DNA from 3 places in the Mesorhizobium sp. P2_F5 genome. Region 3 is predicted to be linked to each of the others. Evidence: riboswitches for the same ligand, from Rfam matches in the RefSeq annotation. Region 3 holds a riboswitch; each other region holds the start of a gene.
The links. A riboswitch is a leader RNA that binds a small molecule or an ion and turns the genes downstream of it on or off. The one in region 3 is predicted to bind cobalamin.

Region 1: linked by a shared signal. The riboswitch ahead of AC1DYO_RS01675 (aromatic ring-hydroxylating oxygenase subunit alpha) and the one ahead of AC1DYO_RS06705 (DUF1636 family protein) in region 3 are both predicted to bind cobalamin.
Region 2: linked by a shared signal. The riboswitch ahead of AC1DYO_RS14330 (CbtB domain-containing protein) and the one ahead of AC1DYO_RS06705 (DUF1636 family protein) in region 3 are both predicted to bind cobalamin.

Annotation. Positions count from the first base shown of each region.
Region 1 is NZ_JBFUEY010000001.1:349,040-356,885, reverse strand. Features, by position in the region: gene AC1DYO_RS01685 (hypothetical protein) at 1-114, opposite strand, end outside; gene AC1DYO_RS01680 (FAD-binding oxidoreductase) at 281-1,381, opposite strand; gene AC1DYO_RS01675 (aromatic ring-hydroxylating oxygenase subunit alpha) at 1,419-2,666, opposite strand; cobalamin riboswitch at 2,784-2,985, opposite strand; gene AC1DYO_RS01670 (DUF680 domain-containing protein) at 3,487-3,693, shown strand; partial or broken gene AC1DYO_RS01665 (DUF680 domain-containing protein) at 3,792-3,974, shown strand; gene AC1DYO_RS01660 (ABC transporter ATP-binding protein) at 4,040-5,152, opposite strand; gene bglA (beta-galactosidase BglA) at 5,211-6,875, opposite strand; gene AC1DYO_RS01650 (carbohydrate ABC transporter permease) at 6,881-7,846, opposite strand, start outside.
Region 2 is NZ_JBFUEY010000009.1:1,453-9,298, reverse strand. Features, by position in the region: gene cobD (threonine-phosphate decarboxylase CobD) at 1-530, opposite strand, end outside; gene cbiB (adenosylcobinamide-phosphate synthase CbiB) at 529-1,506, shown strand; gene cobO (cob(I)yrinic acid a,c-diamide adenosyltransferase) at 1,644-2,258, opposite strand; gene cobU (bifunctional adenosylcobinamide kinase/adenosylcobinamide-phosphate guanylyltransferase) at 2,258-2,770, opposite strand; gene AC1DYO_RS14335 (CbtA family protein) at 2,763-3,572, opposite strand; gene AC1DYO_RS14330 (CbtB domain-containing protein) at 3,588-3,767, opposite strand; cobalamin riboswitch at 3,804-3,999, opposite strand; gene AC1DYO_RS14325 (gamma-glutamylcyclotransferase) at 4,068-4,760, opposite strand; gene AC1DYO_RS14320 (aromatic ring-hydroxylating oxygenase subunit alpha) at 4,880-6,043, shown strand; partial or broken gene AC1DYO_RS14315 (MFS transporter) at 6,044-7,243, opposite strand; gene AC1DYO_RS14310 (heparan-alpha-glucosaminide N-acetyltransferase) at 7,451-7,846, shown strand, end outside.
Region 3 is NZ_JBFUEY010000004.1:30,672-38,517, reverse strand. Features, by position in the region: gene cobG (precorrin-3B synthase) at 1-894, opposite strand, end outside; gene AC1DYO_RS06715 (cobaltochelatase subunit CobN) at 891-4,556, opposite strand; gene cobW (cobalamin biosynthesis protein CobW) at 4,671-5,723, opposite strand; gene AC1DYO_RS06705 (DUF1636 family protein) at 5,726-6,154, opposite strand; cobalamin riboswitch at 6,194-6,398, opposite strand; gene AC1DYO_RS06700 (winged helix-turn-helix domain-containing protein) at 6,428-7,627, opposite strand.

The DNA of each region.
Region 1 (7,846 bases), on a different contig from region 3:
CCTTACGACGTCGAGAGAGCGGCGTAAGGCCAGGACCTCGTCGAGCATGGTCAGTACAATGCCCGCCTCGCGCGCCCGGGCGACAGCGACGATCGCGTAGACCCGCTGCTGCATCGCTCTATCCCCGTCGCGGACGCCCCTGAAGGGATCGCCCCCGGTTCACGGTCTGGCAGGCCCTTCCAAAGGTGCGTCTAGATCAGTTGGCCCTTGCTTGGCAAGACTAAGACCCGCGAGCGCCATGCCTGCGCCTCGTGACCAGTTGCGGCGATGTCGGCGCCGCTCAGGCCTCGATCTCGAGCGCCGACAACGGTTTCGAGCAGCAGGCAAGGATGAAGCCGTCATCGATCTCGTGGTCGAGGATGCCGCCATTGTGGCTCATCTCGACAGCGCCGGAGACCTTCTTCACCTTGCAGGTGCCGCACAGGCCGAACTCGCAGGCCGCAGGTATCCGCACACCCGAGCTGCGCGCTGTCTGCAGCACGGTCTGGCCGGCGACGCAGTCCGCGTCGACCTCCGAAAGCGAGAAGCGGATCGGCGTCACGGCTTCGCCAGGGACAGCAGTGCCGTCTTCGGCGGGTGAGGCAAACGGCGCCGGGACTTCCTCCACCGCAGGCGCGGCAAAGCTCTCCTGATGGTATTTCGTCATGTCGAAGCCGGCGGCATCCAGCATGCCGCGCACGGCGCGCATGAACGGATCGGGGCCGCAGCAGAAGATCTCGCGTTCGCGGAAGTCGGGCGCCAGCAGCGGCAGCCGGATCGCGTCGATGCGGCCCATATGACCGTACCAGCCTTCACGGCTCGAGCGTTCCTCGATCATGAAGCCGAGCGATAGGCCGGGCATATGGCCGCCGAGCAGTTCGAGTTCCTTGCGGAAGATGATCTCTTCCGCACGCCGCGCGCAATTGACGAAGCCGACATCTGTCCATGGCGCGCAGTCGTTCAGCCAGCGCAGCATCGACATCATCGGCGTCACGCCGGAGCCGGCCGAAATGAACAGATATTTAGCCGCTGGGTGGCTGTGCAGTGAGAAGTCGCCGGCCGGCCCATAGGCCTTGACGTGCGAGCCGGGCACCAGATGGTCGAACATCCAGCGCGTGCCGATGCTGCCGGCCTGCGCCTTCACCGTCACCGCGATCGAGAATGGCCGCGACGGCGACGACGACAGCGTGTAGGTGCGCATCAGCGGCCCGTCCGGCGTCGGCAGTTCCAGCGTCAAGAACTGGCCCGGCTGGTAGCGGAACCAGGTCTGGTTGTCGGAGCGAAAGGTGAAGGTCTTTACGTCAGGCGCCTCGTCGGCGACGCCGATCACTTCCAGCACCTGCAGCCTGTCGTTCCACGGCGCCATCTGGTCGAGATGGCGATAGAGGCCAAGATCCGTCATCGCATTCATCCTCTGGTCCTTCTTCGCCTGCTTGAGCTCACGCCACGCTGCGCAGCGCCGGCCGGCCGCCTTCGGCGAGGCGCGGACCGATGAAGGCTGCGTACCATTCGACAAACTGGATCACGCCGCCCTCATGCAGCTCCGAATAGGGACCCGGCTCATAGGCGGGAGACAGGATGCCGAAGGCGTTTTCCTCGACGATGCGGCGGTCCTGGTCGTTGGTCTCGGTCCAGACATGAATGAGTTCGTCGATGGTGTAGTCGACGCCCTCGACGGCATCCTTGTGCACCAGCCACTTTGTCGTCACCGCGGTTTCGGTGGCGCTGATCGGCAGAACCCGGAAAGTGACCGCATGGTCGATCAGGATGTGGTTCCAGGTCGTCGGATAGTGATAGTGCATCAAGGTGCCGATGCGGTCGGCGGCAACGGTGTCGGACAGATTCTTCGTCACCGCGCGCTTTCCCGTCATCGTATAGCTGACCGCATCGCGCAGCAGCGGCGCGCGGGTGGCGCGGTACTGCCCGGCCGGATCGATACGGAATTTGCTCGGCAGGCCCGCCGCTTCGCATTTTGCCCAGTGCGCCAGCATCTCCGGATCGCTGTCGGCGCCCTGCACGCCGGTCACCGTCGGCGCTTCCGGGAAGGTCTTGCAGAGCTCGGGATGGTTGCCGGCGCAGTGATAGCACTCGCGGTTGTTTTCCCAGACCAGCTTCCAGTTACCCTTCTCGACGATGGTCGATTCGAAAGCGATCTTGGCTTCATTCAGCCGATGCGGCTTGAGGTAGGGCTCGATCATGGCGCGCATCGGCGCGAAGTCGGCAGGTTCTTTCGCCAGGCAGATGAAGATGTAACCGGCCACACTTTCGCAGGCGACCGGCTTCAGGCCGAACTGGCTCTTGTCGAAACCCTCGGCCATCTGGCGGGCGAACAAGAGCCGGCCATCCAGCTCGTAGGTCCACTGGTGATAGGGGCAGACGAGCTTTGCCGCCGTGCCTTTCTCGGTGTTGCAGACGCGGCTGCCGCGATGGCGGCAGGAATTGTGAAAGGCGTTGATGTTGCCCTTCTGGTCGCGGACCAGAACCACCGGATAGTCGCCGATCTGAACGGTAATATAGCTGCCGGGCTTCGGCAGCTCGCAATCATGGCCGATGAACAGCCAGTCGCGATACCAGATCAGCTCCATATCGAGCTTGAAATAGTCCGGGTCGGTGTAGAAGGGCTGTTCCAGCGAAAAGCCTTGCTTGCGGCCATTCAAGAGCCTCAGCATATCGTTGCGCGCATCCATAGTTCCGTCCTCGTGGTTTAAGGACTGAACTTGGTGGTGATGGAGGAAGGATCGGCCGCAGGCCGGCAAGCCGCCGGACATGCGCTACCCACCTCTTGACCGCCCACCGCGATCAGTCGAGTTCAAGCATCTCGGGCTGGTTTCCGGGCTCTGGAGTTGTCCTTGCGGACCATCGCGACACCTTCCCAGGCTGTTGCCCAGTGGTCTCCCGTTGCGACTTGAACTCCACCACCGTTGCGGGGGCAGCGCCGGATTCTGACCGGCTTCCCAATTCTCCGCTGCGTCGTCACGAAGCGGCACCTGAGATGTGATCATCTAACCACGGCAGCGATCGCGACATCGGCATGAAAGCGACATCGTATCCATGCGGCGCGACACGCGCGGCATGCGCTTCAGCCGACGACTGAACGGCTGAAATCCTGTCTTGGGAAGCGATCCTCGCCGTTTCGAATCGCTTCGAATCCAGCCCCCTGCGCCGGCAAAATAGGTTAACAGTATCGAAAAGTTACTATTAGCGATCTCTAAAATCGAACCGAACGGTTCGTTTCTGTTGACAATGCGTGCAGGACGGTGTGAACGACGGCCCGAAAGCTGACACCGGAGCGAACCGCTCGGTTCGACATAACTATCTGAAAACAATGCAATAAAGCACCATGAGGGAACTCTCTGGCACAATTTCAAGGTGCAGAGTCGTGGTCCACACGGAACAACTTCGTGATTGGAAACCAGCCTATGGCTTTCCCACATCGGGGCTGTCCGAACGACGCGAAATCCTCCCAGGACACGCCGCTAGACGGACAGACAAACTGGAGTACTAAAAATGAAAAAGATCATCCTTACTGCCGCCGCCGTTTTGGCCATCACCGGCAGCGCCTTCGCTGGTAGCGACAATTACAGTTCCAATGGTTCGAACCAGCCTGCGGTTACGTCGACCGACAGCGGCCATACCGCTGCTATCGTGAAGTCGGATTCGGCTGCTCAGGCCCCTGCACAGGGCGCCGACCGTAACCTCTTCGGCAACCGCTAACAGCCGATCGGGATCTGACCTCAGAGTTTTTCCGAAAACGATCCCAGTCGAACATCGAACAAGACGCAGAGCGGCGGGATCACCGGCCGCTTTGCCGCATGATGAAATTCAGGAGACTTGAAATGAAGAAGATTGCTCTTGCTGCCGCTGCGCTTTTGATTGCCGCCGGCAGTGCTTATGCCCGCAACGACAATGTCGGCTCAAGCGCCGTCGACAACCAGGCGACCGTCAACGTCGACAATACCCGCACGTCGTCGGTACCGAACACCGGTTCGCCGGTCTACAAGCTGTTGAAGGGGGGCCTGGCCCGCCGCTCTTTTTTCATGCCGATACGAGGAGCCGGCTCTCAGGCCGCCTTCACTTCCAGGGGCTTGAGCGAGAAGGAGTGTCCGTCGGCGTCGAAGATGTGCAGGTCGCCGGCATCCGCGGTCAGCCGCAGCTTTGCCCCGCGCTTGACCTCGACATTGCCGGGCAGCTTGGTCACCAGAGGCAGGTCGGCGCGGCCGATGTCGACATAGACCAGCTGGACCTCGCCGAGCTGCTCGACATAGTCCACCACCCCCTCGAACAGATATTCCGCGCCGGTGGCGACCGACAGATCCTCCGGCCGCACGCCGAAGCTGACCGCCGCGCCCTTGGCGGACGCCGGCGTCGCGATCGGCACCGTCGCCTTGCGGCCGCCGACATGGCTGACAATGGTCGGATCGCCCGTCTTGTCGATCGTTGCCGGCAGGATGTTCATGGCCGGCGAGCCGATGAACTGGGCAACGAACAGATTGCCGGGCTTCTTGTAGAGGTCCATCGGCGTGCCGACCTGCTCGATATGGCCGTCCTTCAGCACGACGATGCGGTCGGCCAGCGTCATCGCTTCGACCTGGTCGTGGGTGACATAGATCATCGTCGTGTTGGGCATCGATTCCTTGAGCTTGGCGATTTCGATGCGGGTAGCAACGCGCAATGCGGCGTCGAGGTTCGAAAGCGGCTCGTCGAACAGGAACACTTTCGGGTTGCGCACGATGGCGCGGCCGATGGCGACGCGCTGGCGCTGGCCGCCCGACATCGCCTTGGGCAGACGGTCGAGATATTTGGTCAGCTGCAGGATCTCCGCTGCCTGCCGCACCCTTTTGTCGATCTCGGCCTTGCTTTCCTTGCCGATCTTCATCGAGAACGCCATGTTGTCGTAGACGGTCATGTGCGGATAGAGCGCGTAGGACTGGAACACCATGGCGATGCCGCGCTTCGACGGCGGCACGTCGTTGACCACCTCGCCGGCGATCTTCAGCTCGCCGGAGGTGATTTCCTCAAGCCCGGCGATGGACCTCAGCAAGGTCGACTTGCCGCAGCCCGACGGACCGACAAAGACGATGAACTCGCCCGACGTTATGTCGAGGTCGATGCCGTGGAGAATGTGTAGATTGCCGTATGATTTCTTCACTTGTCTCAGCGTGACATCGGCCATGATTTCCTCCCAGTGATTTCCCTAGAGATTTCCTCAAGAAATTCAGTTTCGTCAAAACTCAGTCGATACGCCCGAACCAGGCGCCGTAGCCGCCGAGGCGGATGGAACCGGTGCCGGATTGTCCCGAAAAACCGTGCCCTGGCAGTGGTTGCAGCGCCTGGCCGCCGAGATTGACCTCGGCCGGCCTGCTGGCCAAATTGAAGACGCAGACGATCTGCTCATTGCCCTCACGGCGGGTGAAGGCGACAGTGTCGCCCTCGCTTTCGATGAACTCGATGTCGCCTTTGGCCAGCGCCGGATGCTGGCGGCGGAAGCCGAGAAAGCGCCGGTAGTGCTCGAGCAGCGAGGCGGCGTCGCCCTGCTGAACATTGACCGCTTGCGACAAATGCTTGCCGGGCACCGGCAGCCAGGGCTTGGCCGTTGAAAAGCCGGCATTGCTGGCGGTGGCGTCCCACACCATCGGCGTGCGGCAGCCGTCGCGACCCTTGAATTCGGGCCAGAAGCGGATGCCGTACGGGTCCTGCAGATCCTCGAACTTAAGCTCGGCTTCGCCCAGCCCAAGCTCCTCGCCCTGATAGAGGCAGACCGAGCCACGCAGCGACATCAGCAGCGCCGAGATCACCTTGAGATAGGCGGCCGGATCGGTCTCATCGGCGGCCCAGCGCGAGGCCGGACGCATCACGTCATGATTGGAGAAGGCCCAGCATGACCAGCCGTCGCTGGCGACCTTGCCGAAGGCTTCCAGCACCTGGCGCACCTTGGCGGCGCTGATCTTTTCCGGCGCCAGGAAATCGAAGGAATAGCACATGTGGACGCGTTTGCCGCCGGCCGTGTAGGCGGCGACCACTTCCAGCCCGCGCTGCGAATCACCGACTTCGCCGACGGCGGCGGTCGCCGGATATTCGTCGAGCAGCGCCCGGAACCGTTCGAGGAAGGCAAGGTTCTCCGGCCGGCTCTTGTCGTAGATGTGGTCCTGGTAGTTGTAGGGGTTGACGGCAGGTGCGGTCTGGTCGTTGCGCTCTTCCGGCGGCAGCGGCGGATTGTTCTCCAGCCCCTGGCTGTGGAAGTAGAAATTGATGGTGTCGAGCCGGAAGCCGTCGACGCCGCGCTCCAGCCAGAAGCGGGTGACGTCGAGCAGCGCGTCCTGGACTTCCAGATTGTGGAAGTTGAGGTCCGGCTGCTCTGACAGGAAATTGTGCAGATAATATTGCTGGCGGCTGGTGTCCCACTGCCAGGCCGAGCCGCCGAAGATCGACAGCCAGTTGTTGGGCGGCGTGCCGTCGGGCCGGGCGTCGGCCCAGACATACCAGTCGGCCTTCGGGTTGCTGCGGTTGGCGCGGCTTTCCTTGAACCATGGATGGATGTCGGCGGTGTGCGACAGCACCTCGTCGATCATCACCTTGAGGCCAAGGTGATGGGCTTCGGCAACCAGCGCATCGAAATCGGCAAGCGTGCCGAACATCGGGTCGACGTCGCAATAGTCCGAGACATCGTAGCCGAAATCCTTCATCGGCGACTTGAAGAAGGGCGAAATCCAGATGGCATCGACGCCCAGCGAAGCGATGTAGGGCAGCCTGCGGATGATGCCCTTGAGATCGCCGATGCCGTCGCCATTGGAGTCCTGGTAGGAGCGCGGATAGATCTGGTAGATCACCGCGCCCCGCCACCAGTCGCGATCGATGGCGAGATCGGGTTTCGAGGTCGCCTTCAAAGCGGATTGCATCAGTCTCAACCTCCTTTGACCGAGCCGGCCAGCAGCCCGCGGACGAAATAGCGCTGCAGCGAGAAGAACACGATCAGCGGCACGATGATGGTCACGAAGGCCGATGTCGTCAGGATCTCCCAGTCGCCGCCGCGCGAACCGAGCAGCGCATTAAGCTTGGCGGTCAGCACGATCTGATCGCCCTCGGTACCGAGGAAAACCATCGCCACCAACAAATCGTTCCACACCCACAGGAACTGGAAGATGGCGAAGGAGGCCAGCACCGGGAACGACAGCGGCAGCACGATCTTGACGAAGATCTCGAAATCGCTGGCGCCGTCGATACGTGCCGATTCCATGATCTCTCGCGGCAGACCGGCAATGTAGCTGCGCAAGAGATAGATGGCGAAGGGCAGGCCGAAGCCGGTATGCGCCAGCCAGATGCCGAGATAGGTTTTCGACGGAACGCCGAAGAAAGTTCCGACGCCGTTGTAGAGTTTGAGCAATGGAATCAGCGACATCTGCAGCGGCACGACCAGCAGGCCGATGATGACGGCGATCAGCAGCGCACGGCCGGGAAAGCGCATCCAGGCCAGTGCATAGGCGGCGAAAGCCGCGATCAGGATCGGGATGACGGTCGCCGGAATGGTGACGGTCAGCGAGTTCATGAACGAGCGGCCGATGCCTTCTGAAAACAACACGGTGTTGTAATTGTCGGTGGTGAATTTCGGCGGCGCCGACGAGGCATAATAGACGCGCTGGCCACGGTCGCCCTCAAAGGCTTTCGGCGACGACATGACGAAAGTCCCGTCGGCATTGAGCTGCAAGGTGACGCCGTCGCCGAGATCGGCCGTCGTTCCTGCCGGATACTGCGTCGGCGCGGCCGACTTGACGCCGAAGGCGCTGATGTTGCGGGCGGCAGCGTCGCCGAAGATGTTGCCGGCAAGCACGAACTTGCCGTCCTTTTCGACCTGCGCCGAGGCCGGCGGCAA
Region 2 (7,846 bases), on a different contig from region 3:
AAGGCTTCGTCGACGACCAGCAGCCCGCCCTTGGCGCGCATTGTCTCGGCAAGCCGCAGCAGCCTTTCCCGCGACACGACGCGCCCGTCGGGGTTGTTGGGATTGACGACGATGGCGAGGTCGGCCGCGACGAGCGCCTCGACATCGTCGACCTCCGCCACGGCATGGCCGGCGATCGCAGCGGCCCTGGCGTGCTCGGCATAGGTCGGTCCCAACACCAGCGCACGGCCGGGGCTCACCAGCGAGGCGACGCGCGGCAACAGGATCTGCGTACCTGGGGCCACCGCCACATTCTCGGCCGAAGGCGCGCCATAGGCGCCTGCCGCGATCCTGGCCAGCTCATGCAGGCGCCCAGCTTCCGGCAATCGTGACAGAGCGGTGGCGGGCAGCTCGAAAAGCGGGTAGGAGTGCGGATTGATACCTGTCGAGAGATCGACGAAAGGCTGTGGCGCGTGAGGGAAGAGCGCGCTCGCCCGGCCAAGGGATCCACCATGATCCACCGCAGCAATCGCTCCATCAGAAAGCTTCATGTCGATCCTGATCGCTTTCCTGTCGCTGGTCATCGAACGCATCCTGGGCTACCCGGATTGGCTGTTTCGTGCCGTTGGCCATCCTGTCACCTGGTTCGGCAGGCTGATATCCTTTCTCGACCTCAGGCTCAACCGCGCCACTGATTCCGACGCCTCGCGTCGCCGCCGGGGCGTACAGGCGCTTCTGGTCATCGTGCTGGTGCCGGCAGCAATTGCCTTTGTCGTGCAACTCCTGCTCTGGCAGCTCTTTCCTGCCGGGATGATCGTCACGGCAATTCTGGCCTCGTCGCTGTTGTCGCAGAAGAGCCTTACCGAGCATGTCGAAGCGGTGGCCGATGCGCTGGACACAGGCGGGCTGGCGCTCGGCCGCATTGCGGTTGCCCGCATCGTCGGCCGCGATCCCGAAAAGCTCGACCATGCTGGCGTCAGCCGCGCCGCGATCGAAAGCCTGGCCGAGAATTTTTCCGACGGCATCGTCGCCCCCGCCTTCTGGACCGGGGTCTGCGGGCTGGCCGGCGGCGTCGCCTACAAAGCCGCCAACACCGCCGATTCGATGATCGGCCACCGGACCCCGCGCCATGAGGCCTTCGGCCGCGCGGCGGCGCTTTTCGACGACTGGATCAACCTGCCGGCCTCCCGGCTGACCGCGCTGCTGATCGTTGCCGCCGCGTTTCTTGTTGACGGCGCCGATCCCCGCAACGCCTGGGAAGCGGTGCGGCGCGACGCCAAAAAACACCGTTCGCCCAATGCCGGCTGGCCGGAGGCGGCGATGGCGGGCGCCCTCGGCCTGGCGCTCGCCGGCCCGCGTACCTATGGCGGCGTTGTCGTCGAGGATGCGTTCATGGGCGAAGGCGGTCGCCGCGAAGCCGAGAGCCTCGACATCAGGCGGGCGCTGAAACTGTATCAGGTCGCCGACTATCTGCTGATCGCGCTGTTCGGGATCCTGTCGGCGGTGCTTATCGCGGTGACGTTCTGAGCCCCCTCACCCTCACCCTCCCCCTTGTGGGGAGGGTCGGCGCGAAGCGCCGGGGTGGGGGACTGCGCCCTACGAGAACCCCCACCCCGATCCGCTTTGCGGATCGACCCTCCCCACAAGGGGGAGGGTAAAAACTCTCAGAACTCGATCCCCTGCTGCGCCTTCACGCCCGCGGAAAAATGGTGCTTGGTCACGCCCATTTCGGTGACGAGGTCGGCCGCCTCGACCAGCGCCGGCTTGGCATTGCGGCCGGTGACGACGACATGCAGGCCTTCGCGCCGTGCCTTGAGCGCTGCCACCACCTTATCGAGATCGAGGTAGTCGTAGCGCAGCGCAATGTTGAGTTCGTCGAGCACAACAAGGCTGATGGAGGGATCGGCAATCAGCTCCAGCGCCTTGGCCCAGGCCGCTTCGGCCGCCGCAATGTCGCGCTTCAAATCCTGCGTCTCCCAGGTGAACCCCTCGCCCATTGTGTGCCAGACGACGCGGTCGCCGAACGCCGCGAAAGCATCCTTTTCGCCGGTGTGCCATTTGCCCTTGATGAACTGGACGACGCCGACGCGCTTGCCGTAGCCGAGCATGCGCAGCGCCAGCCCGAAGGCAGCCGTGGTCTTGCCCTTGCCGGGTCCGGTGTTGACGATCAACAGGCCCTTCTCGACCGTCTTTTCCGCGACCTCGGCATCCTGTACCGCCTTGCGCTTGGCCATCTTGGCGCGGTGGCGTTCCTCGTCCTTTGCGTCGATGTCGGTCATCATTTCACCTTGAGCGGCAGCCCCGCCACCATCAGTAGCACCGTATCGGCAATTGCCGCGACCTGCTGGTTGAGCCGGCCGGCGGCGTCTCGGAACCGGCGCGCGAGCGCATTGTCCGGCACGATGCCTTGCCCGACTTCGTTGGAGACCACGAACCACGGTCCGCGCGGCCGCGACAGCACGTCGGCCAGCCGCCGGCATTCCATCTCGAGATCATGGTCGGAAAGCATATGATTGGTCAGCCACAGCGTCAGGCAATCGACAAGCGCCGGCTGGTCGTCGGGCAAGGCTTCCAGTGCACCGACAAGATCGAGTGGCGCATCGATGGTCGCCCACCCCTCGCCGCGCCGCGACCTGTGTTGCGCGATACGCTCACGCATCTCATCGTCATAGGCTTCAGCGGTGGCGATATAGGCCCATGGCGGCGGCAGCGCCGTCGCCAGGGTTTCGGCATGCGCGCTCTTGCCGGAGYGCGCACCGCCGATGATGAAGGTTAAACTGCGATCAGGCAAAGCTGTCGCGCAGGCTGGTCGCCGTACCGGTGAAACGTCCGCGCACCACGCCGACAACCGCACCGAGAACCAGCCAGAACACCAGATTGGTCACCGTCACCGCCACCACGAACTGATGATGCAGGCCTTCCGGGATCGGCGTCTCGAAACTGTCCGGCTGCGGCGCGCCGACAATATGCGGGGCGACAATCAGGACGACGGCTAGGACAGTCAACGGCGCCGACGTGCGGAAGGCGATCAAGGCAAGGCCAATAGCAGTCGCCACAACCGTTGCCACCCACCAGATCTGGCGCGGCATGAGATCGGCCGCCGGCATTGCCGGCAGTTCCGGCGGCAGGCCGAGGCCCGGCGCCAGCGTGAACACGGCAAAGCCGGCCAGACCCCAGAATACGCCCTGGCGCCAGTTGCCGATGCCGCCGGCGAATTCGGAAACCGCCACCAGGACCAGCGCGAAACCGATGCCGGTGACGATATTGGCCAGCACGCTGAAGGCGAAGCGCTCGAAGCCGTCGGCCGGCGCCCAGCCTTCGTCCTCCGCTGGCGCGGCCGTTTCAGCCGGTGCGGGTGCTGCGCTGCTCATGGCATTTCCCGCCGGCGCGGCGGTGCTCATGGCATTGGTGTCCGTAGCGTTGGCGGCGGGCGCTGCGGCATGCTCATGCTTATGGCCGCCACCGGCCTGTTCGTAGACTTCCGCCTTCAGGATGAGCGGCACGGTGGCATAGGCCTGCATGCAGGCGAGAACGACGCCGGCCACGAGCCCGGCGATCGCCGCGACGAACACGACGTTGCGAAACAGGTTCATGATGTCAGATCCTCGTCAGTGGCAGGGAAACGCCATCGAATGGCGATAGTCATGCGCGGCATTGTGGACCGCATCGATATGCGAGAAGCCGACAACGCCGATGACGAAAATGCCCAGAAACGCGCTAAGCACGAGCTGCATGAAGCGCGACTGCGAGGAGACGGAAGCGCCGAGGGAGACGGAAGCGGTATTCATATCTTGTCCTTTCGCCCTCCACCCGAGGGCATCGAAGTCAGTTCCCTGTCGCCGGCAGGTCTCCTGGCTCGCGGATCAGCGCCCTTCCCCACCTTCCCGAAGAAAAAATCCTCAGTGGCTTGGAGAGGACTACCGCACACAGTTGCGGGGGCAGCCACGGCATTGGGCAACAAGTCAGCCCTCACCGCATTCCCTCTTGGTCCCTAACGGAACCGACGACATGCATGACTATAGGCTGAAACAGCCGCATCCGGCAAACCAAATTCCGGCAGCCAACAGCGCGAATGCGCCACTCAGGCCTCAGGGGTTCAAGGCGGTGATCCGCTCCGCAACCAGTCGCTGCAGCCGCCACAGATGGCGGTCGTGAATGCCGCGCTCCTCCAGATTCTTCACCGTGTTGTAGAGGTAGTCGGCGCCCGACCCCCAGTGCCCGCAGGATGTGGCCAGCCTGTCGACGACCTTCGCCTCGTCGAGCGGGCCGGAATAGGTCAGGCCGTTGCGGTTGATGACGAAGGCCAGCGCCCTGAGCGGACCGGCCTCGCTTGCAAGCTTCAGCATGCGTGGCCGGTAGCTTGTCGGTTTCAGCGTGACTTCGCGCCGGAAGAGCCGGCCCAGCTGCTGTCGTCGGTTGTCGTCGGCCAGCCGGAAGGCCACGCCTTTGCACTGTCCGCCACTGTCGAGCGCCATCATCAAGCCGGGGCTTTCCTTGGTGCCCCGCCAGCGCGTCATGTTCATACAAAAGGAACGGTGCCAGCCGCGTGCCAGCGCAACGCGGTCCTCGATATACTCGATTTCCGGTTTCCAGATCAGCGAGCCGTAGCCGAACAGCCACAGCGGTTCGCTATCGGGGAGCTCAGCCTGCAATTCATCCAGCAGCGAATCGTAGTCGCTGTCATCGAGGTGCATCGCGTCCGGATCCGGCCCGGGGTCCCTGATCTCGCGCCAGCAGCGCGCGACCAGTTCCGGCGTAAGCGACATCTGTCGTGCGGCCAATTTCCGAATCCCCATGTCCGGACATGATTATGCGCAGCACCGGCAACCGGCAATGTCAGCCGTGATTGACAAACGATTTGCCGGGGTGTCGGCTGACGTATCCCTAGAGGAAGCCAGCCATGCAACCCAATCCGGGCCAGCACGACCCCTATAACGGCTTGACGAAGGCCGAGCCGACGCTGCCGTCCTCGGCCTATTGGGATACCGAGGCTTACCAGCGCGATCTCGACGCCATCTGGTACAAAAGCTGGCTGCTCGTCTGCCGCGAGACCGACCTTGCCCAGCCTTTGGCATTCAGGACGTTCCGCGTCGGCACGCAGGAAATCGTCGTGCTGCGCGACGACACCGGCGAACTGCGCGCCTTCCACAACACCTGTCGGCATCGCGGCTCGCAGCTTTGCCAGGAAAGCGAAGGCCGGCTGAAGGCGCGGCTCATCACGTGCCCCTACCACGCCTGGTCCTATTCGCTGCGCGGCGATCTCGTGCGCGTTCCCTCGAAATCGCTGCCCGAGGGTTTCGATAAGGCCGATCATCCGCTCTACCGCGTTGCGCTGTCGGTGTGGCGCGGCTTTGTCTTCGTCAACCTGCAGGAGGATGCGGCCGGCTCGGCGCAGGCATCCTTCGATCCGGCATCCGGCGACCTCGCCAACTGGCCGCTGGAAACGCTGGTGTCAGGCCATGTGCTGCGCAAGGTGATGAACTGCAACTGGAAGATCTTTTGGGAAAACTTCAACGAGTGCCTGCACTGCCCCGGCGTCCACAAGGACCTGTCGCGACTGGTGCCGATCTACGGCCGCGGCCTTATGAGTCGGCGCGACGACCCCGACTGGGTCCGCCATGCCGACAATGACGCGCCGGAGTTTTCCGGCGGACTGCGTACCGGTGCCGAGACCTGGTCGCGCGATGGAGAGGCGCATGGCCCGGTCTTCTCCGGCCTGACACCGGCCGAACGCGCAGCAGGCCAGACCTATTCCACCAGCCTGCCGTCAATGTTCATCGTCGGCCATGTCGACTATGTCCGCACCGTGCGGCTGACGCCGCTCGGCCCCGAACAAACCGAGCTCACCGCCGAATGGCTGTTCGCACCGGAGGCGCTGGCTGAGACCGACATCGACAATGTCGTCGCCTTCGGCACCCAGGTACTGGAAGAAGATGCGGCGATCTGCGAGGTCAACCAGAAAGGCCTGCGCTCGATGCGCCACCAGGCCGGTGTGCTGATGCCGGAGGAGTACGACCTGCACCGTTTCCACAACTGGGTGCGCGAGCACCATGCGGCATCCTGATCAAAGCGATTTCGGCAGATAGCGCCACGTGACGAATCCGCAGACGGCCGCCAGCAAGCCCAGGGTGACAAAAACCGAACCCAGGCCGAAAAACGCCAGCACCACGGAATAGACCAGCGGCGGCGTCAGCTCGGAAAAGTCGAGATAGGTGCGGTAGACCGCAGCCATCTGCGACCGCTCATAATGCCTGACCGAGCGCATGAAGGCGGTCGAGCCGAGCGCATCGAGCGCGATGGTGAAGAAGGCGCCGCAGAGCAGGAAGAAGCCGGTGAGCAGCGGCGCGGTTGCGCCGACCGCGCCCGCCGCCAGCAGCGTCGCCGACATGGCGAAATAGGCGAATGTCATGGTGCGCCGGCCGCCGAAATGTTTTCCCGCCTTGCCCCAGAAGATCGCCATGAACAGCAGCGCATTGCCGGCCGAAACCAAGAGGCCGCCGGCCAGCTCGCCCTCGCCGGTGATGACCATGAACAGCGGCCCGTAGACGAAGAACGTCGTCCAGAAGCAGGAGCGGCCGAAGGCGATCAGCCAGGCAAGCCTGAGCCTCGGCTGGGCGACGAAGCGGCCGACATTGGCGAGCGGATTGGCCGGCCGTGTCCTGCCTGGCCGGATCGACTGGTTGTCGCCCAGCCTGTAGGTCCAGAACAACGCCAGCAAGGCCAGCGCGAACACCGCCACCGCGCCTTGCGCGGCATAGATGCCGTAGCGTGTGTAGAGGAAAATGCCGAGCGTCGGCCCGCCGGTCCAGGCCAGCATCGACCATGCCATGCGCAGCGATTCGGCCTGCATGAAGTCGGTCTTGCGGATGTGGTCCATGATGTAGAGGTTGAGCGTGATCGACAGCGCGCTCGCCCCCATGACGCGGCACAGCATGCCGGCTAGCTGCCCGGCAAGCGTGTGGGTGACGAAGAACAGCGAGCCTATGGCAAGCAGGCAGGCGCCGGCGGTATAGACTCAGCGCCGGGCAAAGCGGCGGATCAGCATCGGCATGAACAGCGTCACCGACAGGCCGAGCAGCGCCACGATGGTGTAGAGGATCGAGACGATCTGCTCGTTGTGGAGGATCTCGTAGGCCTGGATCGGGATGACGCTCGATACCGTGGCGCGGGCGAAGGATTCCACAGCATAGAGCGAGGCAAAGGTGCGCGCATCCGCCGGACGCAAGGCCGGAAGCCAGATCGGATGGCGCACATGGGTGGACATTGCTTCCCCAAAGCAGATTCGCGCATCAATCTGGGCTGGCAATTCCTTGGCCAGTAACAGGAAACCGACGCCTTCCCGGCAAAAAGCGAATTCGGTCAAAGGCTTTCCGGCTCTGGCCTAAAGCACCGCCTGATGCAGCCGCACGGCCTTCTTTTGTCCGGTGCAACCGTGATAGTCGTCTTTGGGGCTGAATCAGATCGCGAGACCATGAGCATCCATACCGCACCCCCTCAGGATCAACCGAAGCGCATCACGGCCATCGACATCGCGCGCGGCATCGCGCTGATCGCCATGGCCAGCTACCACCTCACCTGGGATCTCGAGAATTTCCACTACACCGACCCCGGCCTCACCGCCTTCGGCTGGTGGAAGATCTATGCCCGCTGCATCGCCTCGACCTTCCTGTTCCTGGTCGGCGTCAGCCTGTTTCTCGCCCATGGCAGGCAGATCCGCTGGAACGGCTTCTGGAGGCGCTTTGCCATGGTCACTGTCGCGGCGGCCGCCATTTCGGCGGTCACGTATTTCATCACGCCGGACAGCTTCATCTTCTTCGGCATCCTGCACGAGATCGCGCTGGCCAGCCTGCTTGGCCTTTTGTTCCTG
Region 3 (7,846 bases):
GCCGAAGGGGAGGGCGATGCCGAGGACGATGGTGGTTGCGTTCAACTCGAAAGTTCCGATAGGCCTGCGATCCTTCGCGCCCCCCTCTGTCCTGCCGGACATCTCCCCCGCAAGGGGGAAGATTGAGCTCTCATCTCGGATTTCGCCAATCATCAACGCTGCAGTTGGAGTGCCGGCAGAGGAGCTGCTGATCTCCCCCCTTGTGGGGGAGATGTCCGGCAGGACAGAGGGGGGCGCGACAGAGTGCCAACCTGCGAGAGAAGCCAATTGCCTCTCCGACAAATCCCTCGCGTGGGCCTCACGGCCTTTCTCGGCAACCATCCTGAGCACGGCAACGGCGATGTCACGGGCCGCATCTTGTTCGACCAGGACGAGTGGTTTCGCGCCGGCAACAGATACAGTCCACAGGGTGCCAGCGCCGGCCCGCATCGCATTCAACCTGACATCGGCCGTGACCGCATCCATGGCCAGTTGCCCGCCGCCGTCGACGACAACCGAAACCTTCGGGCCGAGGCGTTGTGACAGCCCTGCCTCCTCGGTGGCGGTCCGAATGCGTTCGGCCAGCGGGCGCGGGTCTGCGACCTCTTGCGGGTCGAGCCCGGCCAGCGGGCCGGTCTCCACCGGCACGCCGGTACGTACCGCAATGCCCAGCGCATCGACCTCCGCTGCTAGCAGCCGCGCGCTTGCTTCCGTCAGGCCGCGGATCTGCAAGCTGCCGCGCGCGGTGACTTCCATGATGCCGTTGCCGTGCTTTAAGGCGGATTCAGCGAGTCCGATCAGAAGCTTCGGCGACAATCCTCCAGCGACCGGGTTGAGCCGCACCAACAGCCCGTCGCCGGTCTGCATCGGCGCCGACAGGGCCGGGCATGCGCCGCGGCGCGAAAAGGCGTTCATGCCGCGACCCCGAGCGCCTCGGCTTCGGTGATCAAGGCCGCGAGATCGTCGTCGACGGAATTGCGCAGGGGATGCCAGAGCCCGCGCCGACGCGCCGACAGGAAGCGTTCGGCGATCACTTTGGCGGCGGCCGGGTTTTCGCGCAGGATGAAGGCACGGACATCGGGATCGCCGACATAGGCGTCGTGCACGGCCTCGATCAGCGCACCTGAAATAGCGTGGGTGGTCTCGGCGAAGCCGATGAGACGGTCGACCGTCTCGGCGAATTCGGAGGCGCCGCGCGGGCCGTGCCGCATCTGGCCAGATATGAAGCGAGGATTGACGGCGCGTGCCCGCACCACCCGCGATACTGCCTCGCTGACCGAGCGCGGTTTTGGCTTTTGCGCGTCCGTGGTGTCGAGGACGATGACGTCGGCGTTCCGGCCGAGTGCTGCAAGCGCCGCCGAAAAGCCACCGATGAAGGCGACGTCGGCGGAACCTTCGAGAATGTCGCGGCCGGGGTCGTCGCCGGTGTGGACCAGCAGATCGGCCTCGGCGATGCGGGTTTCGAACGCGCCGGGCGAGGCGATGCCTTCGCCCTCGGCGCCGCCATAGGCATGCGATGTCGCGTCGAGATAGGCGCGGCCGATCTCTTCGCGCGCGCCCCAGTCGCCGCTCGACAAAAGATCCTCGACGCCGGCACCATAGGTGCCGGGCGAGGTACCGAAGATGCGCGGGCTGATCTTGCCGTCGGCGCGGGTCTTTGCGGCGAGCGGGTTTTGCGAATCGTCCTCGTCGCGGGCGGCGACCGCGTTGGCGGCGGCGTCGATCAGCGCGATCTGGGTCGGGAACATGTCGCGGAACAGGCCTGAAATGCGCCAGGTGACATCGACGCGCGGCCGGCTGAGGGTGGCCGGCGGCAGCACCTCGATGCCGGTGATGCGGCCGGTGGCAGAATCCCATTGCGGCCGGCAGCCCATCAGCGCCAGGCCTTGCGCGATCTCCTCGCCGCCGGTGCGCAGCGAGGCCGAGCCCCAGAGATCGATAACCAGCGAGCGCGGCCAGTCGCCATGCGACTGCATGTAGCCGCGCACGACTTCTTCCGCCGCCGCCTTGCCCAGATCATAGGCGGTCGGCGTCGGCATGGTGCGCGGGTCTGAGGTGAAGAGGTTGCGGCCGGTGGGCAGCACGTCGGAACGGCCGCGCGCCGGTGCGCCGGCCGGACCTGCCTTGACATGGCGGCCGTCCAGCGCGGCAAGCAGCGCCGTCTTCTCGGCTTCGGCGCTTTGCCGGCGCATGGCGTCGGGCTCGTCGTTTGGTGTGCGGCCATAGATGTGCAGGCCGTCCTTGATGGCGAAATCCTTGAGGTCGCAGAGCCAGGCATCGATGCGGCGCAGCGCCTCGTCGGGCGCGTCGGTCCTGGCGACACCGGCTTCGGAGGCAAGCCCGGTTTTTTGCGCGGTGTCGACGATCAGTTTCGCCAGCCGATCACGGCGGCGGCGGTCGAGGCCGTCGGCCTGGGCGTATTCGTCGACCAGCCGTTCGAGCTTGTGCTGCTCCTCGTCAAGGCCAGCACCAGTCAGCGGCGGCGGCAGATGGCCGAGGGTGACGGCGGCGATGCGCCGCTTGGCTTGTGCCGCCTCGCCGGGGTTGGAGACGATGAAGGGGTAGATGACGGGCAGCGGGCCGGTGACGATCTCGGGAAAGCAGGCTTGCGACAGCGCGACCGTCTTGCCGGGCAGCCATTCCAGCGTGCCGTGGGCGCCGACATGGATGAGGGCGTGGATGCCTAGGGATTTGCGCAGCCACAGGCCGAAGGCGATCAGGTCGTGGCGCGGCGGGAGTGTCGGGTCGTGGTAGTCGGCGCGGCGATCGGCCGAGCGGCCACGGTCGGGGGCAAGGGCGACGGTGACGTTGCCGAAGATGGCGGCGCGGAAGGGGAAGTGTTTTTCGCGAGTGCTCCGCGAATGTCGGCGTTCTGTCGCGCCCCCCTCTGTCCTGCCGGACATCTCCCCCACTTGGGGGGAGATTGGCAGTTCCGTTGCCGGCTCTCTTCCTGCAACGGTTGAGATTAGCGAAAGCGGAGATGACGGCACAATCTCCCCCCTTGTGGGGGAGATGTCCGGCAGGACAGAGGGGGGCGCCTCGCGCAAACCCGTCTCGTCTTCAGCCTTTCCCCAAGCGGCCGCTACTTTGGCAATTGCCTCAACCGGCAACTCCTTCGATAAGTCGAGATACTCCTCCAACCACAACCCATCACCGCTGCGCTCCAACGCATCCAGCAACCCACGCGGGGTTTGCGGAATCCCTTCAACCACATAACCCTGCTCCTTCAGGTCATGCAGCATGGCCAGCACGCTCGACGGCACATCCAGGCCCACGGCATAGCCGGTGCGGCCGGGGGCGCTCGGATAGTCCGGGATCACGATCGCCAGCTTGCGCTTGGCGCGGGGCGCCTCCTGCAACCGGATGAAAGCCGCTACCCTATCCGCCACCTGCGCCACGCGATCCGGCTCCGGCCGGTTGGCGAAGGCGCGGTGGCCGAGTGCGGGGTCGGTCTCGCTTTCGCCCTTGAAGGAAATCGCGCCGGCGAGGATGCGGCCGTCCAGTTCGGGCAGCACGACATGCATGGCAAGGTCGGCCGGTGCCAGGCCGCGCTGGTTGTTGTCCCAGACGTCGCGGCGGGTGGTGGCGACGATGACTTGGAAGACCGGCACGCCGGCGCGGTCGAACAGGGTTTCGACGCCCGGTTCGGCGCCGGAGGCAAAGGCGGTCGCGGTGATGATGGCGGCGGGTTTTAGCGAGGCAAGTGCTGTTTCGACGAAGGCGAGCGAGGTTGGGTCTTTGAGGCTGGAGACGAAGATTGGAACAGGGGTGATGCCGCGCTGGCGGAGTGCTGCAAAAAGCGCGTCGATGGGCGCGACATCGGCGGCCAGCAGCATTGAGCGGTAGAAGAGGATGGGGATGATGGGAGCGGCGTCTCCCTCCCCCTCGAGGGGAGGGTGGCCCGCAGGGCCGGGTGGGGTCGGTACGACTGGATGTGGCGCTTCTTTAGGTCGGCGCGCTTCGGAGAGGACCCCACCCCCGGCCTGCGGCCGGACCCTCCCCTCGAGGGGGAGGGGAACGACGCCGCTGCCCGGCTCGTAGTAGCCAGCCTTCGGCACCGCCACCGGCTCAGCCGCCGCGACATCCGACCCGGCCAATCCAGCCAGCCGCTGCATCAGTGCCGTCATATTCTCTGGCCCGCCCTCGCGGAAATACCCCAGCAGCGCGTCCAGTTCCGCGCGCGGCAGGGTCGAGGCTTCGATCAGCCTGAGATCCTCGTCGTGGCTTTCGCCGGGCAGCAGCGCCAGCTTGATGCCCCGCGCGCGGGCAGTCGCGGCAAGCTGGTCGCAGCCGTAGCGCCACCAGTCATAGCCGCCGAGGATGCGCACCAAAATCACCTTGGCGTGGCGGGCGACGCTGTCGACCCAGAGGTCGACGGACATGGGATGGCGCAGGTCGCGCAGCGCCGCCAGCCGCATCGAGGGCAGGCGGCCGGCGTCGGCCTTCCACGCCGCCGCCAGGCCGGCGAGATCGCTGTCGGTGAAGGACAAGGCCACGATATCCGCCGGCGTCTGCCTGAGATCAACTGGCTCGGCGAGATCGTCGAGCGAGGCGGAGGTCGTGGTGAGTATATGCATTGCGGCCTAGCGCGTTTCACCGTTTCACGGAAACGGCGAACCGCTCTATCTCCTTGTTTTTACGCAATTCCTGTGGGAAAACCGTTCCACACTTTTCCTGGAATTGCTCCTGGGTCAGCCGGCGAGTATACGCTCGATCGCCGGACGGTTCAGCCCCTTCAGGCCAATGACGACGAGGCGCGAGCGGCGGTCGTCCTCGGCCGTCCAGGCGCGGTCATAGTAATGGTTGACGCGCGGGCCGACGGCCTGCAGCAGAAGCCGCATTGGCTTGCCGCCGACATCGACGAAGCCTTTTACGCGCAACACATTCTCTTCTTCGGCAATTGTGGCGACGCGTTTGGCCAGCTCGTCGGGATTGGCGATCGAGGGAATGTCGACGATGAAGGTGTCGAAGTCGTCATGCTCGTGGTCGAAAGCGCCGTCATGGTGCGACTTGCGGTTCTCGATGTCGTCCTCGACGGCGAGGCCGAGGCCGAGCAATACGGATGGATCGACCTTGCCGTGCGCCGTCGGCACGATCTTCACGGCGCGGGCGGAGTGTTCATTGATGATGGCGTTGGCGCGGGCCGAACCGGCTGAATCCATCAGATCGCTCTTCGACAGGATGATCAAGTCGGCGCAGGCGATCTGGTCCTCGAAGACTTCTTCGACCGGGTCGTCATGGTCGAGCGTCTCGTCCTGGACGCGCTGTGCCTGCAAGGCGTCCATGTCGTTGGCGACGCGGCCCTCGGCCAGTGCCGGGCCGTCTACCACGGCGATGACGCCATCGACCGTGACCCGGCTCTTCACGCTTGGCCACTGGAACGCCTGGACCAGCGGCTTGGGCAGAGCGAGGCCTGAGGTTTCGATCAGGATGTGGTCGACCTTCGGTGTCAGCGCCAGGATCTTGTCGAGGGCGGGCACGAAGTCGTCGGCGACGGTGCAGCAGATGCAGCCATTGGCCAGTTCGACGATGTTTTCCTCGGGGCAGGTGTCGATGCCGCAGCCTTTCAGGATTTCGCCGTCGATGCCGATGTCGCCGAACTCGTTGACGATGATGGCAATGCGCTTGCCGCCGGCGTTTTCCAGGAGATGGCGGACCAGCGTCGTCTTGCCGGCGCCGAGAAAGCCGGTGACGACGGTGCAGGGAACACGGGAGAGATTGCCGGCCGGATTTGGAGCGTTCATGGTCAGTCCTTCAGCATGTCGAGGGGTGGAAGGCGGGCAACGAGGCCGCGCTTGAGGCTATCGGGCCGTCCGCGCCAGGGGATGAGGCCGTCGGTCGAGGTGGCGAAGAGTTTTGCGCCGGTGACGAGATCGGCGCCGCTGGTCGGGGTCAAATCGCCGAAGACATAGCTCCAGCAGCCGTCGCGCAGGATCGCGGCGCTCAGCCTTCGCTTGCAATTGCCGAGGCATTCGACGGTGCGGACGCGGATGTTGTCTTCGGCTGCGACGCGACGCGTGTCGTCGGCCAGCAATTCGCCGGCGCGGGGGTGGGCGTCGGAGCCGCTCTCGTCGCGGCAGGAGGCGCAGACGATGACGGTCACGCCAGTCAATGCGTCGCTATCGGCGGACGAAACATCCGCTGTGCCAGCCGAAAAACTGCTGTTCTGGTCCAAAAACCGGGCTCCTTGCCCGGAAACCCGCCGGGCGATCGGATTCTATAGTCGCAGACGGCAGGTCTCCTGGCTCGCGAGTCGTCGCCTTGGTTAGCCGCCTTCCCGGTGTTATCCAGTGGCTTTCGGCCTTGGCTCTTCGCTTACAGTTGCGGGGACAGCCGCGGATTTGAGACCGAAGTCCCGCACCGCATTCCCTCTTGGCCCCAGCCGTTGCGGGCAGGGGACCGTCTGGACCGGATTTAGGCTTTTGCGGGCGGCGATGTCAACGCACGGCTACGACACCGCGATGTCGGCCAAAGGCTGTCCAAGGTCGCCGGCAGGCGTCACCTCGATCCGCTCAAGCCCAAGCCAGCCCTGCATCTGCTTCAATTCCTCGAAGAGTTGCGCGGCGGTCTCCGGCGGCGCGCCGGGCTCGGCATAGGCGGCATGGATGCGGAGCACACTGGCCGGGCGATCGGCCTTGAGGTCGACGCGCCCCACGATCCGGTCGCCGAGCAGGAAGGGCAGGACGTAGTAGCCATACTGGCGCTTGTCGGCAGGGGTGTAGATCTCGATACGGTAGTGGAAATCGAACAGACGCTCGCTGCGCGAGCGCTCGAAGACGACCGGGTCAAACGGCGCCAGCAGGGCGCGAGCCTCTATCCTGCGTGGCAGACGGGCATCCTTATAGAGGTAAGCCGGCTTGTCCCAGCCTTCGACGCGCACCGGCAGCAGCTCACCCATCTCGACCAGTTCCTCCAGCCGGCCCTTCATGTCGGCCGGCGACAGGCGGAAATAGTCGCGCAAATCGCCTGACGTCGCGATGCCATGGGCACGAGCGGAAATGCGTAGCAATTCGCGGTGCGCGTCCTCGGCCGCCGGCACCGGCAGATCGAGGATCGCCTGCGGCAGCACGCGCTCGGGCAGATCGTAGAAGCGCTCAAAGCCGCGGCGGTGCGCCGTGGTGATGCGTCCGGCCCAGAACAGCCATTCAAAGGCGTGCTTGGCGTGGCTCCAGCCCCACCAGCCGCCCGAACCCTTCTGGCCTTCCAGCGCGGAAGCCGCGATAGGACCGCGCTCGGCGACCGCTCGGTAGATCTCCTCGATATAGGCGGCGTGCTCGCGGCCCCATTTGGCGAGGCCCAGATACATTTCGTCGCCGCTCTCGGCGCGCTGCATGCGCCAGCGCATCAGCGGCCAGGTCTCGACGGGCAGGAAGGAGGCCTCATGCGCCCAGTATTCGAACACGGTGCGCTTGCGGGTGACGGCGGCATTGTCCAGCAGAGCGAGCGGGTAGGGACCAAGGCGGGAGTAGAGCGGCATATAGTGAGCGCGCACCACGGCGCTGACGGAATCGATCTGCAGCAGGCCGGTGCGCGAAAGCACCCGAGCAAAGTGGCGGCGGTCCGGTGTGCCGCCCGGCCGCGGGTCGATAAAACCCTGCGCGCCAAGCGCGATCCGCCTGGCCATGGCGAGCGATATTTTGTCCTTCATCAAGATGCCTTTGCCCTGGTCCTGTTGCCGTATTTTTAGCCGGTGATTCCGGCGATGCTAGCAGGCTTGTGGCGGGAGACATGTCAGGAGACAAAAGTGGAGTAAAAAGCGAAGGAAATCAAACAGGAGCGGATCGGACCAGTTTTTCCCGACCTGCCGTCCAGCACTGCGTTTTGAACAAGGTTTGACTTGCTTCGCCGAAAGCCCTGCGCTAACCCT